Regions from separate parts of the Bradyrhizobium sp. BR 1432 genome, predicted to be linked through region 1. Evidence: predicted binding sites of a transcription regulator. Region 1 holds the regulator's gene; each other region holds the start of a gene.
The links. The regulator HrcA, encoded in region 1, represses chaperone genes, less so after heat shock. The targets are predictions, from matches to a motif close to GTTAGCACTCNCNNNNNGNGAGTGCTAAC.
Positions count from the first base shown of each region.

Region 1 (4,209 bases):
CCTGATCGGCGCCACCCCGCAGCAGGCCGACGACCGCGCCCGCTTTGCGCAGGAGGCGGCGCTCCAGATTCCCGGCGTGCGCGAGTCGCGCGTCACCATGTCCGAGCCGATCCGCATCAACGGCCAGCAGGGTTTCGAGACCCGGATCGACGGCGTCAGCGGCAAGGACAAGACGCCGGTGACCGTGGTGCAGTGGATCCGCTTCTCGACCGGCGGCGCCTCGCTGCGCATCATCGCCAGCGCCCCGCGCGACCAGTGGCAAGCCGCCTTCACCCGCTTCCGCGCCGTGCGCGACGGCATCCAGCCGAAGGGTTAGTCGCATCCACAAACTGGATGCGCTCCCTCCCCCGCTCGCGGGGGAGGGTTGGGGAGAGGGTATCTCCGCAAGGGGACATTCCCGACGTGGAGAGAGCCCTCACCCGCCGCGCTCTGTGAGCGCAGCGACCTCTCCCGCAAGCGGGAGGGGTTAAGCGAACCCGCCGACCAAGCCCAACCACTCACCAATGTCGGCTGCATTTTCGGGCTTCTGTTCGTATGCGAACGGAACTAGGCTTTCTTCCCGTGGATCATCCTGGAGGGGAGACGAACGATGCTGGATCGGCGACACATGTTGGCGACGCTTGCGACCACGGCGCTCGCGGGCCTCGCTCCAACCGCGCTGTTTGCGGCCGCGTCAATCAAGCCGGACGAGGCCTCCGCGCTGCTCGTGATCGACGTGCAGAACTGCTTCCTGCCCGGCGGCAGCCTTGCGGTGAAGGAAGGCGAGCAGGTGGTGCCTGTCATCAACAAGATCGCGAAAGCGTTTGCGAACGTGGTGATGACGCAGGACTGGCATACGCCCGGCCACATCTCGTTCGCGTCGGTGCATTCCGGCAAGAAGCCGTTCGAGACCGTCGATCTTCGCTACGGCAAGCAGGTGCTGTGGCCGGACCATTGCGTGCAGGGCACCGAAGGTGCCGCGCTGTCGAAGGACCTTGCGATCCCGCACGCCGAACTCATCATCCGCAAGGGTTTTCACAGGGACGTCGACAGCTATTCGGCCTTCCTCGAAGCCGACGGCAAGACCTCGACGGGCCTTGCCGGCTATCTGAAGGGCCGCAAGATCAAGCGCGTCTTCGTCGCTGGCCTCGCGACCGATTTCTGCGTCGCCTGGACGGCGCTCGATGCGCGCAAGGCGGGCTTCGAGGTCTATGTGGTGGAGGACGCCTGCCGCGGCATCGACACGCAGGGCTCGCTGGCAAAGGCCTGGGCCGATATGGCCAAGGCCGGCGTGAAGCGGATTCAATCTGCGGATATCGCGGTGAGTGCGTAAGAGTTTCGCACCGTCATTCCGGGGCGATGCGAAGCGTCGAACCCGGAATGACGGCGAAGCCGTGAGACTCAGTTCGCCGCGCCGCTCGAACTCATTGTTGTTGTTGGCCGCGGGCGCAGCCTTCGCGCCGCCCTTGGCGACACCGACCAGGGCGGGACGCAGCACACGCTCGCCGATGGTGTAGCCGGCCTGCACGACTTGCACCACGGTGCCCGACGGCACCGACGCATCCGGGACCTCGAACATCGCCTGCTGGAAATTCGGGTCGAACTTCTGGCCCTGCGGATCGAACTTCTTCACGCCATGCTTTTCCAGCGCGTTGAGCAGCGAGCGCTCGGTGAGCTCGACGCCCTCGATCAGCGAGGTCAGGCCGGGATCGGCCGCCGCACGGGCCTCGGCCGGAACGGCATCGAGCGCGCGCTGGAGGTTGTCGGCGATCTCCAGCACGTCGCGGGCAAAGCCGGTGATGCCGTAGAGGCGGGCGTCGGCGACCTCCTTGGTGGTGCGCTTGCGCAAGTTCTCCATCTCGGCCAGCGTCCGCAGCATGCGGTCGCGCGCCTCGGCGGATTCCTTCTGCAACGTCTCGACCGAGCCCGGCTCGGGATCGTCGGGCATGATGTAGGGCTTCGAGACCACGGGCTCGCCGGTGGGCGCGGTCGTGTCTTCGGGTTGCCGGTCTTGATCGGTCATCGGCTCTATTCTCGAACTCGTCTCAGGGGATTGTTGGCCCGGATATCGTGCCTAAGCTTACGAAAATCAAGCGCCTGTGATCGGAGGAAACGCCGGTCAGCCCCCCAAAAGGCGACTGACGATGCGGGCGGCGTAGTCCACGGTCGGGATCACGCGGGCATAATTCAGTCGCGTCGGGCCGATCACGCCGAGCACGCCGACAATATGGCCGGCGGCATCCCGATAGGGCGAGATGATGGTGGAGGAACCCGACAGTGAGAACAGCTTGTTCTCGCTTCCGATGAAAATTCGCACGCCTTCGGCGGTCTCGGCCCGGCCGAGCAGGTCGATGACGCCACGCTTGGTCTCGAGATCGTCGAACAACAGGCGCACCCGCTCCAAATCCTCCAGCGCGTGCAGATCTTCCAGCAGATTGGCGTGACCGCGGACGATGAGCTGGCGGTCCTCGTTCTCCCCGCCGGACCAGCTTGCGATGCCAGCCGAGATCACCTTTTGCGTCAGCTGATCGAGCTCGGCGCGGGCCTCGCCGAGTGCGGTCTCCAGCTCGAGCCGCGCCTCGGCCAGCGTGCGGCCGCGGATCCGCGCATTGAGGAAATTACCGGCTTCGGTGAGCGCCGAGGAGGGAACTCCGGGCGGCAGCGTCAGGACGCGGTTTTCGACTTGGCCATCCTCGCCGACCAGGATCACCAGCGCCTTCTCCGGTTCCAGGCGGACGAATTCGATGTGCTTGAGCCGCGCATTGGATTTCGGCGTCAGCACGACTGCGGCGGCACGGGTCAGCCCCGAGAGCCGCATCAAGGCCTGGTCCAGCGCCGCCTCGACCGATTGCGCCTCGCCGACGGAAGAGAGCTGGCTCTGAATGGATTGCCGTTCGGCCTCGTTGAGGTCGCCGACCTGCATCAAGGCATCGACGAAGAAGCGCAGACCGAGTTCCGTCGGCAGCCGGCCAGCGGAGGTATGGGGCGCATAGATTAGGCCGAGCTGTTCCAGATCGGCCATGACGTTGCGCACGGAGGCCGGCGACAGCGGCATCGCGATCAGGCGCGAGATGTTGCGCGAGCCCACCGGCTCGCCGGTCGCGAGGTAGCTTTCGACAATTTGACGAAAGATGTCGCGGGAACGCTCGTTGAGCTGGGCGAGGCCTGCGCGCGGCGCGATCAGATGGATCGGATCGTGATGGGCCACAGACGGTAACTCCTCTCAGATACTCATAATTTGTCCATCCCGGGCGCTTCTGACAAGCGTGGCGTTTACAGGCTCGAAATCAGGGGGTGAAAAAACCTTGCCGCCCACCCTCGCCCCTCCTACAAGCACCGCGAACAGCCTTTTCCCGTGAGTTTTGGAGGATTTCCCATGCGGCCAAGCCGCCGTGCGCCCGACGAATTGCGCCCCGTGACGCTGGAGCGCGGCGTGGTCGAATATGCGGAAGGCTCGTGCCTGGTGAAATTCGGCGACACCCATGTGCTGGTCACCGCCACGCTGGAAGACCGCCTGCCGCCGTGGCTGAAGGGCCAGGGCCGCGGCTGGGTCACCGCCGAATACGGGATGCTGCCGCGCGCAACCTCCGAACGCACCCGCCGCGAGGCCTCCGCCGGCAAGCAGAGCGGCCGCACCGTCGAGATCCAGCGCCTGATCGGCCGCTCGCTTCGCACCATCGTCGACCTCGAAGCGCTCGGTGAGCGCCAGATCACGGTCGATTGCGACGTGCTCCAGGCCGACGGCGGCACCCGCACGGCCTCGATCACCGGCGCTTGGGTCGCGCTCGCCGATTGCATCAACTGGATGAAGGCGCGCAACATGATCAAGACCAACGTGCTGCGCGACAACGTCGCCGCGATCTCCTGCGGCATCTACAATAGCACGCCGGTGCTCGATCTCGACTACGCCGAGGATTCGGAAGCCGAGACCGACGCCAATTTCGTCATGACCGGCGATGGCCGCCTCATCGAAGTGCAGGGCACCGCGGAACGCGAGCCGTTCACCGAAACCGAGTTCCTGGCGCTGATGGCGCTGGCGCGCAAGGGCGTCGCGCGTCTGGTAGACTTGCAGAAACTGGCTGTGGCGTAGTCAATAGGCCATGCACCGCCGAATCACGGACAAGCTCGTCATCGCCACCCACAATCCCGGCAAGCTCGCCGAGATGCGGGAGCTGCTTGCACCGTACGGCATCGAGGCGGTGTCGGCCGGTGAGCTCGACCTGGGCGAGC
Region 1 is NZ_JBPUGF010000003.1:1,994,331-1,998,539, reverse strand. It holds partial or broken gene ACSKB8_RS09525 (hypothetical protein) at 1-316, shown strand, start outside; gene pncA (bifunctional nicotinamidase/pyrazinamidase) at 590-1,312, shown strand; partial or broken gene grpE (nucleotide exchange factor GrpE) at 1,409-2,002, opposite strand; gene hrcA (heat-inducible transcriptional repressor HrcA) at 2,099-3,187, opposite strand; gene rph (ribonuclease PH) at 3,356-4,069, shown strand; gene rdgB (RdgB/HAM1 family non-canonical purine NTP pyrophosphatase) at 4,080-4,209, shown strand, end outside.

Region 2 (4,209 bases), 990 kb from region 1:
CGCTAGGCATCAACCAAGCGAGCCGTTGAGTTAGCTGGGAGACGGGTTATTGCGATAACACGCTCGTCTCACCGGCCAGCCAGCATTCGTAAACAATAGGGACAAACTCGCCGGACAGCTCCATGATCGGCGAGGTGTCCATGGACAACCTCATCGGGCGCGTCAGTCGCATCCTCTGGTCAATGACCCACAGGAAGCGAGCTGAAAAGCAAAACCCCGGCATCGCTGCCGGGGTTTCGCATTTCATTGAGAGCGTCGGACTTTAAAAATCCATGCCGCCCATGCCGCCGCCCGGGGGCATTGCGGGGCCGGCAGGGGCCTTCTTCGGCAGCTCGGCGACCATGGCCTCGGTGGTGATCAAGAGCGCCGCCACGGAGGAGGCGTTCTGGATCGCGGTGCGCACGACCTTGGTCGGGTCGATGATGCCCTTGGTGACGAGGTTGCCGTACTCGCCGGCCTGCGAGTCGAAGCCGTAGGCGTACTGATCCTTCTCGAGAATCTTGCCGACGATCACCGAGCCGTCTTCACCGGCGTTGATCACGATCTGGCGGGCCGGCCAGGACAGCGCCTTGCGCACGATCTCGACGCCCGTCTTCTGGTCGTCGTTCTTGGTGCGCAGGCCCTTGAGCTGCTCGGAGGCACGGAGCAGGGCGACGCCGCCGCCCGGCAGGATGCCTTCTTCCACGGCCGCGCGGGTCGCATGCATCGCGTCATCAACGCGATCCTTGCGCTCCTTCACCTCGACCTCGGTCGCGCCGCCGACGCGGATCACCGCGACGCCGCCGGCGAGCTTGGCCAAACGCTCCTGGAGCTTCTCACGGTCGTAGTCCGAGGTGGTCTCCTCGATCTGCGCCTTGATCTGGGCCACGCGCGCCTCGATGTCGGCCTTCTTGCCGGCGCCGTTGACGATCGTGGTGTTCTCCTTGTCGATCATCACCTTCTTGGCGCGACCAAGCATGTTGAGCGTGACGTTCTCGAGCTTGATGCCGAGATCTTCCGAGATCGCCTGGCCGCCGGTCAGGATCGCGATGTCCTGCAGCATGGCCTTGCGGCGATCGCCGAAGCCCGGAGCCTTGACGGCCGCGACCTTCAGGCCGCCGCGCAGGCGGTTCACGACCAGGGTCGCAAGGGCTTCGCCTTCGACGTCCTCGGCGACGATGACCAGCGGCTTGCCGGTCTGCACCACGGCCTCGAGCAGCGGCAGCAGCTCGTTCAGCGAAGAGAGCTTCTTCTCGTTGATGAGAATGTAGGCGTCGTCCATCTCAACGCGCATCTTGTCGGCATTGGTGACGAAGTAGGGCGAGATGTAGCCGCGGTCGAACTGCATGCCCTCGACGACGTCGAGCTCGGTCTCGAGCGACTTGGCTTCCTCGACGGTGATGACACCCTCGTTGCCGACCTTCTTCATGGCGTCGGCGAGGAACTTGCCGATCTCGGCGTCGCCATTGGCCGAAATCGTGGCGACCTGGGCGATCTCCTCGTTCGAGGTGACCTTCTTGGAGTTATTCTGGAGGTCCGCAACGACGGCGTCTACGGCGAGGTCGATACCGCGCTTGAGATCCATCGGGTTCATGCCAGCGGCAACGGCCTTGGCGCCTTCACGGACGATCGCAGCCGCGAGCACGGTCGCGGTGGTGGTACCGTCGCCGGCAGCATCAGCGGACTTGGAGGCCACTTCGCGTACCATCTGGGCGCCCATGTTCTCGAACTTGTCGTCGAGCTCGATCTCCTTGGCGACAGTGACGCCGTCCTTGGTGATGCGGGGCGCGCCGAACGACTTGTCGAGCACGACATTACGACCCTTCGGGCCGAGCGTGACGTTCACGGCATTGGCGAGGATGTCGACGCCGCGCAGCATGCGATCGCGGGCGTCAACGCCGAATTTCACTTCTTTAGCTGACATATTGATTTCCCTGAGTTGTCTTATCTCACCCTTGGCGAGGCGCCCGGCAGGCGCTCCTCAGGGGTGAGCAGTGCGAGCGGTTGGATTAAGCGACCTTCTTCTTGGCCGACACGTCGGTGAGCACGCCCATGACGTCGCTTTCCTTCATGATCAACAGCTCCTGGCCGTCGATCTTGACCTCGGTGCCCGACCACTTGCCGAACAGCACACGATCACCGACCTGGAGATCGATCGGGATCAGCTTGCCGCTCTCGTCGCGGCCACCTGGGCCAACGGCGATGACTTCGCCCTGGGAGGGCTTTTCCTTGGCCGTATCGGGAATGATGATGCCGCCAGCGGTCTTCTCTTCTGCGTCGATGCGCTTGACCACGACGCGGTCATGAAGCGGACGGAAGTGCATGCAGTCCTCCTAACATTTGCACGAGTTGAGATTTCAATCTTGTTAGCAATCGATGCCTGCGAGTACTAGCGCAGGCGCAGCTGAAATAGGACGGGCTTCTACGGGAGCAAGAGGTGCCAGCAAAAAATCACACTCAGAAGTCGTCTCCGCCAGAATCATTTATCGAAGCTAACTGATCCGCCCGCAGTGTGAGATTGCCGTGCTCGGCCGAGGTCTGAACGACTTCGCAGCGGATGCTCTCGGCCTGGAAGAACGCCCAGAGATTGGTACGCTCGAGAACCTTAGTGCTGCTAAAGCCACTCAGCTTGGTCTCATTGACTGCGCAGATACCGGCTCCGGCCGAAGCGAACCCTAGCGCGGATTAAGGCGCTGCGTAACAGGCGTTCGCCGGGCTTGCTTCATTGGATCGTATTCTCATCGAGTTACCGCGACTTGTCCGCAACAGCGAGGGAGCGTGAACAAGTTCGGTGATGCCCTCTCATTCTAAGCAAGCCGATCGTGAAAAATAAGAGCCTCGTTTCATCTCGCTCAATCGCTAACCTTGGTAGTTGACTGGAGCTGACGGTCAGGAGCCGGCGGCGACCTCTTCAAGGAGTGAACCAAACGCGCGGCTCGAACGCATTCAGTGGCAGGAGACCAACCAACGATCGGACCGTCGCTCAATGAAGCAATGCTTTCAGCATCGTACAGGTTCTGGCCGCCTCTGCTGGTGAAGGTAAATCGTGGGACCACGAGCAAGTCCTCACGTGCACAGCCTTGCGCTATGGCTTGTCAGTTCGCAAAGCGGCAACGGCGCTCGCCTGAGTGATCCTGGCCGCGTTATTCCGGACTCGGAAGGTGGTGCAAAATCCTGGTAAAAGCTGATCGGCACGTCCCGTGCCTCATGCCTCGGCCGAGCGGGGGAGCTGAATCAGACGACATCAGCACTCACTCAAAAATCTATCGCGCTTCATCTACTGTTCTTCTGCGGTGATGCCGATAATCGTATACGCATGCGTTTCGTGTCCCACATTGCGATTAGATCGGCCTTCGGGAGGCAGCGAGATGCGGCCGCCCCCGGTTTCACCGCACCTTCTTAAGACGGGTCACAAAGAGTGGAGTGAGGGGCGGCACCGACGACTGGATCGGATCAAACGCCGAGTCCGCCCCCGCATCACCCTGGGAGGTCGGTGATGCGAGTTTGAAGGTAGCAAACAATCCGATAATGCAGCTACTGCAACTATCTCACACCAGGATGGCCCGCATGAGGGTTGAATCGGCCGTAGCGTTAGGTTGTATGCTGTCGGGTCATCGGGTGCTCCGGCCGTGCGCAGGGAAGAAATGCCGACTGTCATGACAACGGGCGCAAGTGACGGGCAAAGAGAATTGCAGGCAAGGCGAAAGATGTGGTGCGAAGCCCATCGATCAGCAACGATGACTCGATTTTCGCCGTTCGTCCGCCCCGCTCAATGCGGTCGTCAATCTCGATAGTGCGTCAGCTGACCTCTTTTTGCACTCCTAGGTGTTCTCTGCTCGTTGCATAGATTTATCCATGTTGGCCAATCGAAATGACTGCGGCAGACTGGTCAGGCGATCGAGACCCCAAACCTTCCGAAACGCGGTTGCGTTTCGCGCCGGAGCCCTCGTCGCTGGCCTGAGCTCGTGACCGAGCTCTTAGCTTGAGTGCGGGGCGGAGCAAGGTTCAGGCGGGAGCGAATCTAGTTCTGGTTCTTGTCTGTGCGGGCAAGATCCGACTGCGCCAGCCGCTCGATCTTTGTTCGACGTCTGACAGGGCGCACAAGTGTGTGAGATTCAAAACACTCGCGTGCTATTGCACCTTCTCGAACCCTTTGCGAAGCGCGATCAGGCGCTGAGCGCTCGCGACGGACGCTGGCATGGCCCTTGCTCCTTCTCACAGTAGGCCAAT
Region 2 is NZ_JBPUGF010000003.1:1,006,581-1,010,789, reverse strand. It holds gene ACSKB8_RS04760 (hypothetical protein) at 123-266, shown strand; gene groL (chaperonin GroEL) at 263-1,903, opposite strand; gene ACSKB8_RS04750 (co-chaperone GroES) at 1,989-2,303, opposite strand; gene ACSKB8_RS04745 (hypothetical protein) at 2,437-2,631, opposite strand.
Region 2: ACSKB8_RS04750 (co-chaperone GroES) is a predicted target of HrcA. The motif match lies at 2,345-2,373, and genes of this name have one in related genera.

Region 3 (4,209 bases), 3.4 Mb from region 1:
GTCAATCGTCGACAGAAACGGAAATTGCCGTTCGACGAAATTGTAGTTGCTACAAGTGATCTTGGCGACCGGCTCACAATCAGTAACGACTATCCAAGACTTGTCACCACGTACGCTAGAGATTTCTTGATAAGCGCTGCTGCCGAGGCTCATCGACTCTACGCAAAAGTAGACTTGGAGAAGCGAGCTTAACTCTTGCTTCCGGATTGGCCTGACTACCAAACAAAAACCCCGGCATCGCTGCCGGGGCTTCGCATTTCGTCGTTTGCCAGAGTGGCCGGACCTTAGAAGTCCATGCCGCCCATGCCGCCGCCGGGGGGCATCGCCGGACCGGCGCCGCCCTTCTTGGGCAGCTCGGCGACCATCGCTTCCGTGGTGATCAGAAGCGCGGCAACCGAGGCTGCGTTCTGGATCGCGGTACGGACCACCTTGGTCGGGTCGATGATGCCCTTCTTGACGAGGTCGGCATATTCGCCGGTCTGGGAGTCGAAGCCGTAATTGTAGGCCTTGTTCTCCAGGATCTTGCCGACGATCACCGAGCCGTCTTCACCGGCGTTGATCGCGATCTGGCGAGCGGGCGCCGACAGCGCCTTGCGCACGATCTCGACGCCGGTCTTCTGGTCGTCGTTCTTGGTACGCAGGCCCTTGAGCTGCTCGGAGGCACGGAGCAGGGCGACGCCGCCGCCCGGGACGATGCCTTCTTCCACGGCCGCGCGGGTCGCATGCATCGCGTCATCAACGCGATCCTTGCGCTCCTTCACCTCGACCTCGGTCGCGCCGCCGACGCGGATCACCGCGACGCCGCCGGCGAGCTTGGCCAGACGCTCCTGGAGCTTCTCACGGTCGTAGTCCGAGGTGGTCTCCTCGATCTGCGCCTTGATCTGGGCCACGCGCGCCTCGATGTCGGCCTTCTTGCCGGCGCCGTTGACGATCGTGGTGTTCTCCTTGTCGATCATCACCTTCTTGGCGCGACCGAGCATGTTGAGCGTGACGTTCTCGAGCTTGATGCCGAGATCTTCCGAGATCGCCTGGCCGCCGGTCAGGATCGCGATGTCCTGCAGCATGGCCTTGCGGCGATCGCCGAAGCCGGGAGCCTTGACGGCCGCGACCTTGAGGCCGCCGCGCAGGCGGTTCACGACCAGGGTCGCAAGGGCTTCGCCTTCGACGTCCTCGGCGACGATGACCAGCGGCTTGCCGGTCTGCACCACGGCCTCGAGCAGAGGCAGCAGCTCGTTCAGCGAGGAGAGCTTCTTCTCGTTGATGAGGATGTAGGCGTCGTCCATCTCAACGCGCATCTTGTCGGCGTTGGTGACGAAGTAGGGCGAGATGTAGCCGCGGTCGAACTGCATGCCCTCGACGACGTCGAGCTCGGTCTCGAGCGACTTGGCTTCCTCGACGGTGATGACACCCTCGTTGCCGACCTTCTTCATGGCGTCGGAGAGGAACTTGCCGATCTCCTGGTCGCCGTTGGCCGAGATGGTGCCGACCTGGGCGATCTCGTCGTTCGAGGTGACCTTCTTGGAGTTCTTCTGGAGGTCCGCAACCACGGCTTCGACCGCGAGGTCGATACCGCGCTTGAGGTCCATCGGGTTCATGCCGGCGGCAACGGACTTCGCGCCTTCCTTCACGATCGCCTGGGCCAGCACGGTGGCGGTGGTGGTGCCGTCGCCGGCCGCGTCAGCGGACTTGGAGGCGACTTCGCGCACCATCTGGGCGCCCATGTTCTCGAACTTGTCGTCGAGCTCGATCTCCTTGGCGACGGTGACGCCGTCCTTGGTGATGCGGGGAGCGCCGAACGACTTGTCGAGCACGACGTTGCGGCCCTTCGGACCGAGCGTGACCTTCACCGCATTGGCGAGGACGTCGACGCCGCGCAACATCTTGTCGCGCGCTTCAACCGAGAATTTGACTTCTTTGGCTGCCATCTGGAATTTTCCTTGAGGTGTTTGACTGGAGGGAAAGAGAGGCTCTTAGGCCGCCTTCTTCTTGGAAGCGGGGACGTCGAGGACGCCCATGATGTCGCTTTCCTTCATGATCAGCAGGTCTTCGCCGTCGATCTTGACTTCGGTGCCGGACCACTTGCCGAACAGCACGCGGTCGCCGATCTTGAGGTCGATCGGGATCAGCTTGCCGGCTTCGTCGCGGCCACCGGGGCCGACGGCGATGACTTCGCCCTGGGAGGGCTTTTCCTTGGCAGTGTCGGGAATGATGATGCCGCCAGCGGTCTTCTCTTCTGCGTCGATGCGCTTGACCACGACGCGGTCGTGAAGCGGACGGAATTTCATGCAGTCCTCCTAAGCAATTGCACGAGTTGAGGATTTTTAGATGGTTAGCAGTCGTTGCCCGCGAGTGCTAGCACGAGCGAGGCAGAAATAGGACGGGAATTTTGCGGGGGCAAGGGCTTCTAGCAGAAAAATTAGCACCCGGAAGCGCGGACTGCCAGAATCTCTTTTCCATCGTTAACGGCGCGCCGGGCCCGTATTAGCACGGAGCCGCGTCTGCTGCTAACGCATTGAATTTCAACAGCTTGTTAAACTTTTGGGCTTGAGATGAATTGTCAGTTTGCGTCACATTTCTCTCATGTGAGCGCATCAGTACCGGGTGGCTCGTCAAGCACACACCGACCAGGCCGCCCCCTTCAATGCGCTCCTGCAAAGGAGGTTGGCATGGGACTGCGGAGTGGGGGCGTTTCCGAGGATTTCCGGAAACAGATGCTGGGTTACGGGCTGACGACGGCGCAAATTCTCTATCGGATGCCGGATCATCCCTCGCTGCTCCAGACTTACGTCTGGCAGAACTACGACATGTTTCCGAAATTTCCGGCGCTGAAGGATTTCCTCGCCTTCTGGCAGGAAAAGCTCGACGGGCCCTTGTTCTCGGTGACGGTGGCGCATTCCAAGCTGATCAAGCCGGCCGAGCTGCGCGCCGTAGATGGCGTGTTCCGGCTGCATTGAGGAGAGATCAGACGCCGCCGTTGCAATAGCTTTTCCACATCGCGCGATAGGCCTCGTCCACCGCTCGCGCGTATGAGGCAGGATTGCCGGCGGCAGCAGCGTCGATCTGTCCGGGCAGTTCGCGGCGCAGCTTGTCGAGGTCGCCGATCTGCGCCGCACCGCTAGCTGCGATTTCGATATAGGCCTCATTGCCATCCGCGACCCAGTTCGGCAGGCCAAGCGCGGTGAGGATGGCGCCGCCGGCACGGCTGGGCAGACTGGTCCCGAGCTTCGCCACCACTGGCACCCCCATCTGCAAGGCTTCCAGTGTGCTGACGCCGCCATTCTGTGGGAAGGTGTCGAGCGCAATGTCGACGCGATTGAACGATGCCAGATGTTCGCTTCGCAAGGTGGCTCCGAGCAGATCGACGCGTTCGGCCGGCAATCGGCAAGCCGCAAACCGCGCCAGCAGATTGTCGCGGACCAGTTGATCGTCCAGCGCAACATCCTTGATCAGAAGTCGCGAACCCGGCACCCGCTCGAGAATCCTGGACCAGACTTCCACCGCCTCGTCCGAAATCTTGCTGATGCGGTTGAAGACACCGAATGTGACGAAGCCGTTCGAGAGCGCCGGCGCCTCCGCCCGAGCAATCCCAGCCGGCAGTGGCGCCAGCGTCACGAAGCACGGCAGGTCGACAACGGTCTCCGCAAACAGATGCCGAACCGCGAAAGGAATCGCGACGGGGTCCGAGAACAGATAATCGATCGTTGGCAGCCCCGTGCCAGTGCCGTGGCCCCAACCATGCACCTGGATCGGTGCCGGCTTGCGCGCGAACACGCCGAGCCGGTTTCCTCTGGTATGGCCGGACAGATCGATCAGGATATCGACGCCATCGGCGCGGATCTGAGCGGCGAGGCGATCGTCGGTCCATTGCGAGGCGTCGCGCCAGCGATCGGCGAACCCTTGAAATTCGCCGGTCGTCGCATCCACTTTTGACGAACAAGAGTAGCACACGATCTCGAACTGCGCCCGGTCATGGTGTTGCAGGACTGGCTTGAAAACGAACGCGGCCGAATGCGCGTTAAAATCCGACGAGACATAGCCAAGCACCAGACGGCGATCCAGATCGCGGCCATTGTCATGCGGTCCCGCCGCTTCTGAAGCGATTTTCGCGCCGATCTGCTCCCACCATACTCGCCGCGCTTGCTGATGCTGCTCGACGCTGGCGTTCGGCACAAAATCGAGCGTGAATATCTTGTTGGAGATCGCGCTCTG
Region 3 is NZ_JBPUGF010000003.1:5,381,737-5,385,945, forward strand. It holds gene ACSKB8_RS25835 (hypothetical protein) at 1-46, shown strand, start outside; gene groL (chaperonin GroEL) at 285-1,925, opposite strand; gene ACSKB8_RS25845 (co-chaperone GroES) at 1,971-2,285, opposite strand; gene ACSKB8_RS25850 (usg protein) at 2,667-2,954, shown strand; gene ACSKB8_RS25855 (O-linked N-acetylglucosamine transferase family protein) at 2,962-4,209, opposite strand, start outside.
Region 3: ACSKB8_RS25845 (co-chaperone GroES) is a predicted target of HrcA. The motif match lies at 2,329-2,357, and genes of this name have one in related genera.

Region 4 (4,209 bases), 1.4 Mb from region 1:
CTTGCCGACGACGATCGAGCCTTCCACGCCGGCGTTCTCGGAGATCTGGCGGATCGGGGCTTCCAGCGCCTTCAGCACGATGTTGATGCCGGCCTGGACGTCGGCATTGTCGTTGGACAGGCGGCCGACCGCCTTCTTGGCGCGCAGCAGCGCGACGCCGCCGCCCGGAACGATGCCTTCCTGCACCGCGGCGCGGGTGGCGTTGAGCGCGTCCTCGACGCGGTCCTTCTTCTCCTTGACCTCGATCTCGGTGGCGCCGCCGACGCGGATCACCGCGACGCCGCCGGCGAGCTTGGCGAGGCGCTCCTGAAGCTTCTCACGGTCGTAGTCCGAGGTGGTCTCCTCGATCTGCGCCTTGATCTGGCCGACGCGGGCCTCGATGTCGGGCTTCTTGCCGGCACCGTTGACGATCGTGGTGTTCTCCTTGTCGATCACCACCTTCTTGGCGCGACCGAGCATCTTCACCGTGACGTTCTCGAGCTTGATGCCGAGCTCTTCGGAGATGAGCTGGCCGCCGGTGAGAACCGCGATGTCCTCGAGCATGGCCTTGCGGCGGTCACCGAAGCCAGGCGCCTTGACGGCGGCGACCTTGAGGCCGCCCCGCAGGCGGTTGACCACCAGGGTGGCGAGCGCCTCACCCTCGACGTCCTCGGCGACGATGACGAGCGGCTTGCCCGACTGCACCACGGCTTCGAGCACCGGCAGCATGGCCTGCAGGCCCGAGAGCTTCTTCTCGTGCAGGAGGATGTAGGCGTCCTCGAGCTCGGCGGTCATCTTCTCGGCATTGGTGACGAAGTAGGGGCTGAGATAGCCGCGGTCGAACTTCATGCCCTCGACGATGTCGACCTCGGTGTCGAGCGACTTGTTCTCCTCGACGGTGATGACGCCCTCATTGCCGACCTTCTGCATCGCCTGGGCGATCATCTTGCCGATGGCGGCATCGCCGTTGGCCGAGATGGTGCCGACCTGGGCGACTTCGGAGGAGGCGGCGACCGGCTTGGCGCGCTTCTCGATGTCCTTGACCACGGCCGCAACCGCGGAATCGATGCCGCGCTTGAGGTCCATCGGGTTCATGCCGGCGGCAACCGCCTTGGCGCCTTCGCGCACGATGGCCTGGGCCAGCACGGTCGCGGTGGTGGTGCCGTCGCCGGCGAGGTCGTTGGTCTTGGAGGCGACCTCACGTACCATCTGGGCGCCCATGTTCTCGAACTTGTCCTCGAGTTCGATCTCCTTGGCGACGGTGACGCCGTCCTTGGTGATGCGGGGGGCGCCAAAGCTCTTCTCGATGACGACGTTGCGGCCCTTCGGGCCGAGCGTCACCTTGACGGCGTTGGCGAGAACGTCGACGCCGCGCAGCATGCGATCGCGCGCGTCTCCGGAAAACTTGACGTCTTTGGCAGCCATTTCTGCAATCCCTCGTGTTTCGTGATGTATCTGCCGCTTGTGTTGCACCAATCCCGGGTCCGCAAGTCGAACCCGGCGGAATGATGGATGCCCGGATCGCGCGATCCGGGCATGACATTCAGCGGCCGTTCAGACGGATGGCCTTAGGCCAGCACGCCCATGATGTCCAACTCCTTCATGATCAGGAGCTCTTCGTTCTCGATCTTGACCTCGGTGCCCGACCATTTGCCGAACAGCACGCGGTCGCCGACCTTGAGGTCGATCGGGATCAGCTTGCCGGTCTCGTCGCGGCCGCCCGGGCCGACGGCGACGATTTCGCCCTGGGAGGGCTTTTCCTTGGCGGTGTCGGGAATGATGATGCCGCCCTTGGACTTTTCCTCGGCGTCGATACGTTTGACCACGACACGGTCATGCAGCGGACGAAATTTGGATTTAGCCATGACGTTTCCCTTTGGAGGCTCGCTTCGGAAGTAGTGGAAGTGGGTTGGGGCGGCGCTTCCGTCCACCCTCTTCCCGAGGATCGAACGGCACGCTTAGCAATCGGGCTTTCCGAGTGCTAATAGTGCGCCCGGAAATATGGCTTGGCCGCGATCCTGTCAAGCAAAGGTGGTTAAGCGATTGGTGAGGCGGATATAGGATGGTGGCATTGGAAACTCGTTCGGGGCGCCGGCGTATCAAACGACGGCATTGCTCCGGCGGCTGTTTTGCGCTTGGCTGCGGGAGGGGTGCGGCCATGGTCTTGTTCGGGGGAATGCCATGATCAGTTCAGCTCGCGCGCGCACGGTTGCCAATCTGGCCGCCGCGTCTTGTCTGGCGCTATTGCTGGGCGCCTGCGGCGGCGGCATGAGCCTGCCGTCCTTCTCGTCGTCTTCGCCGCCGCCCGAGGCTGAGCCCGGCACCGGCCCGGAAATGCCCGCGACGATCCGCTCCGACGAGATCGTCGGCCGCTGGGGTCTCGCCTCGTTCCAGAATCCGGCCGACCGCGCCCGCACCGAGGCTGCCGCCCGGGCGCAGTGCAAGAATCCCTATGTGATCACCGCCGGCTCCTCCGGCGGCGTGATCATGCATCTGGCCGACCAGGCGACCCCGCAGGAGCTGCGGCTGAAGGGCTCGCCGAGCGGCAAGAACTACATCGGACCCGCCGGCCCGACGCCGGGCGAGCAGGACCGCGAGATCATCTCCTTCGATGGCCGCGTGCTGATCACCCGCTTCATCGACAAGGACGCCGCCACCCGCTACGGCAACATGGTCTACGTCCGCTGCGCGCCGAGGGCGTGATCGGGATTCCGGCCTAACCACGCGTCATTGCGAGCGGTAGCGAAGCAATCCAAAGTCTTTCCACGGTGACGGTCTGGATTGCTTCGCTACGCTCGCAATGACGGCAAACAAAAAAACGCCGGCTTGCGCCGGCGTTTCGTCTTTCCGTAGTCGACGCCCGCTCAGTCGAACAGCGCGTCGATGTCGTCCTGCGAGGCATGGCCGACGTCGCCGGCGAGCTTCGGGCCGTTGAGGAGCTTTTCGTCATCGCTGCGGCTGTCGACAGGCGCCGGCACATGGGCCTTGATCGCGTCGACGCCGCCCCAGATCTCCATCATCGCATTGATGTGCTGCTCGATGAACTTCATCGTGGTCATGACCTTGCTGATGCGCTGGCCGGTCAGGTCCTGGAAGTTGCAGGCTTCGAAAATCGAGATGACGCGTTCCTGGATGTCGTCGGCGAGCCGCTTCTGCTGATCGGCCGATTGCACCTTGGACATCGCGCTGGCCGCCTGGTCGATCGACTCGGCGGCTTCGAGGATTTGCTGCGTCGCCTGCTCGGTGCCGCCGACGACCGCGCCGAGCTCGCCATTGACCTTGGCCATCTCGCCGCCGTCGAAGCTCTTGCCGTGCAGCGTCGCGATCTCGCGCTTGGTGCGGTCGATGGCGTCGTGGATGAGGTCGAGCTCGACCTTCAGCTTCTCGCACTGCTCGATCTGCGCCCGGTAGGTCTCGAGCATGGTACGGGCTTCCGAGAGCTCGTGGGCGGTGGAGGCGTCGATCGCCGCCATGGCTGCGCTGCCGGACAGGGGCACAGTGCCCTTCGCCATCTGTGCGCGGATCGCACGCAGCTCGGCCATGATCTCGCTATGCATCGGGATTGCTTCTTCGGTTACGTCAGAGAATCGGCATCTCGCCACCGGCGATATCTTCGACGCGAAAACGCTTGCGGTGAACAGCCATCAGGATACTCCCCCACCTCATTCACGCGTCTTTGTAGGCAGAAGCGATTTAACACGAAGTTCACAGCCGGAACTGTTGTGCGGCATCGCGCGACGGCGTGCAAAGAAGCGATTAACCATGGCTGCGCTGCGTTCATCGAAAATAAACGCTGATCGCCAAATTGGCCCGCGCTTGACGACGTGGTGAATCCAAACGCTTGATACGTTTACCAAACAAAACGGCTTTTGCTTTTTATTGACCACGTCGCGGCGGCCGATCAGCCAGGCGCCTTCCCCGACGCATGTGATCTAGACGAAACAGTACAGAGTACGTCGATGTTCAAGAAAATGTCTGTCGCGCTGCTCGGCAGCGCTTGCACCTTCATTGCCGGCGCCAACAGCGCCAGCGCCTTCGATAACACCGTGTCGAACGATCCGCCCGCGGTGCTCTATGCGCCGCAGGTGCCGCCGGCGCCGGTGCGCGTCGCCTCCAACTCGAACATGGGCGGCGGCTTCATCGAATTCCTGTTCGGTGACGGTCCCGGCCGCGGTCCGGCCTACGCGCCGCAGCAGCCGGGGTATCGGCGGCCAGCCGGCCTATTACGAT
Region 4 is NZ_JBPUGF010000003.1:3,399,738-3,403,946, reverse strand. It holds gene groL (chaperonin GroEL) at 1-1,404, opposite strand, end outside; gene ACSKB8_RS16290 (co-chaperone GroES) at 1,548-1,844, opposite strand; gene ACSKB8_RS16285 (hypothetical protein) at 2,161-2,682, shown strand; partial or broken gene ACSKB8_RS16280 (protein phosphatase CheZ) at 2,844-3,624, opposite strand; partial or broken gene ACSKB8_RS16275 (L,D-transpeptidase family protein) at 3,939-4,209, shown strand, end outside.
Region 4: ACSKB8_RS16290 (co-chaperone GroES) is a predicted target of HrcA. The motif match lies at 1,937-1,965, and genes of this name have one in related genera.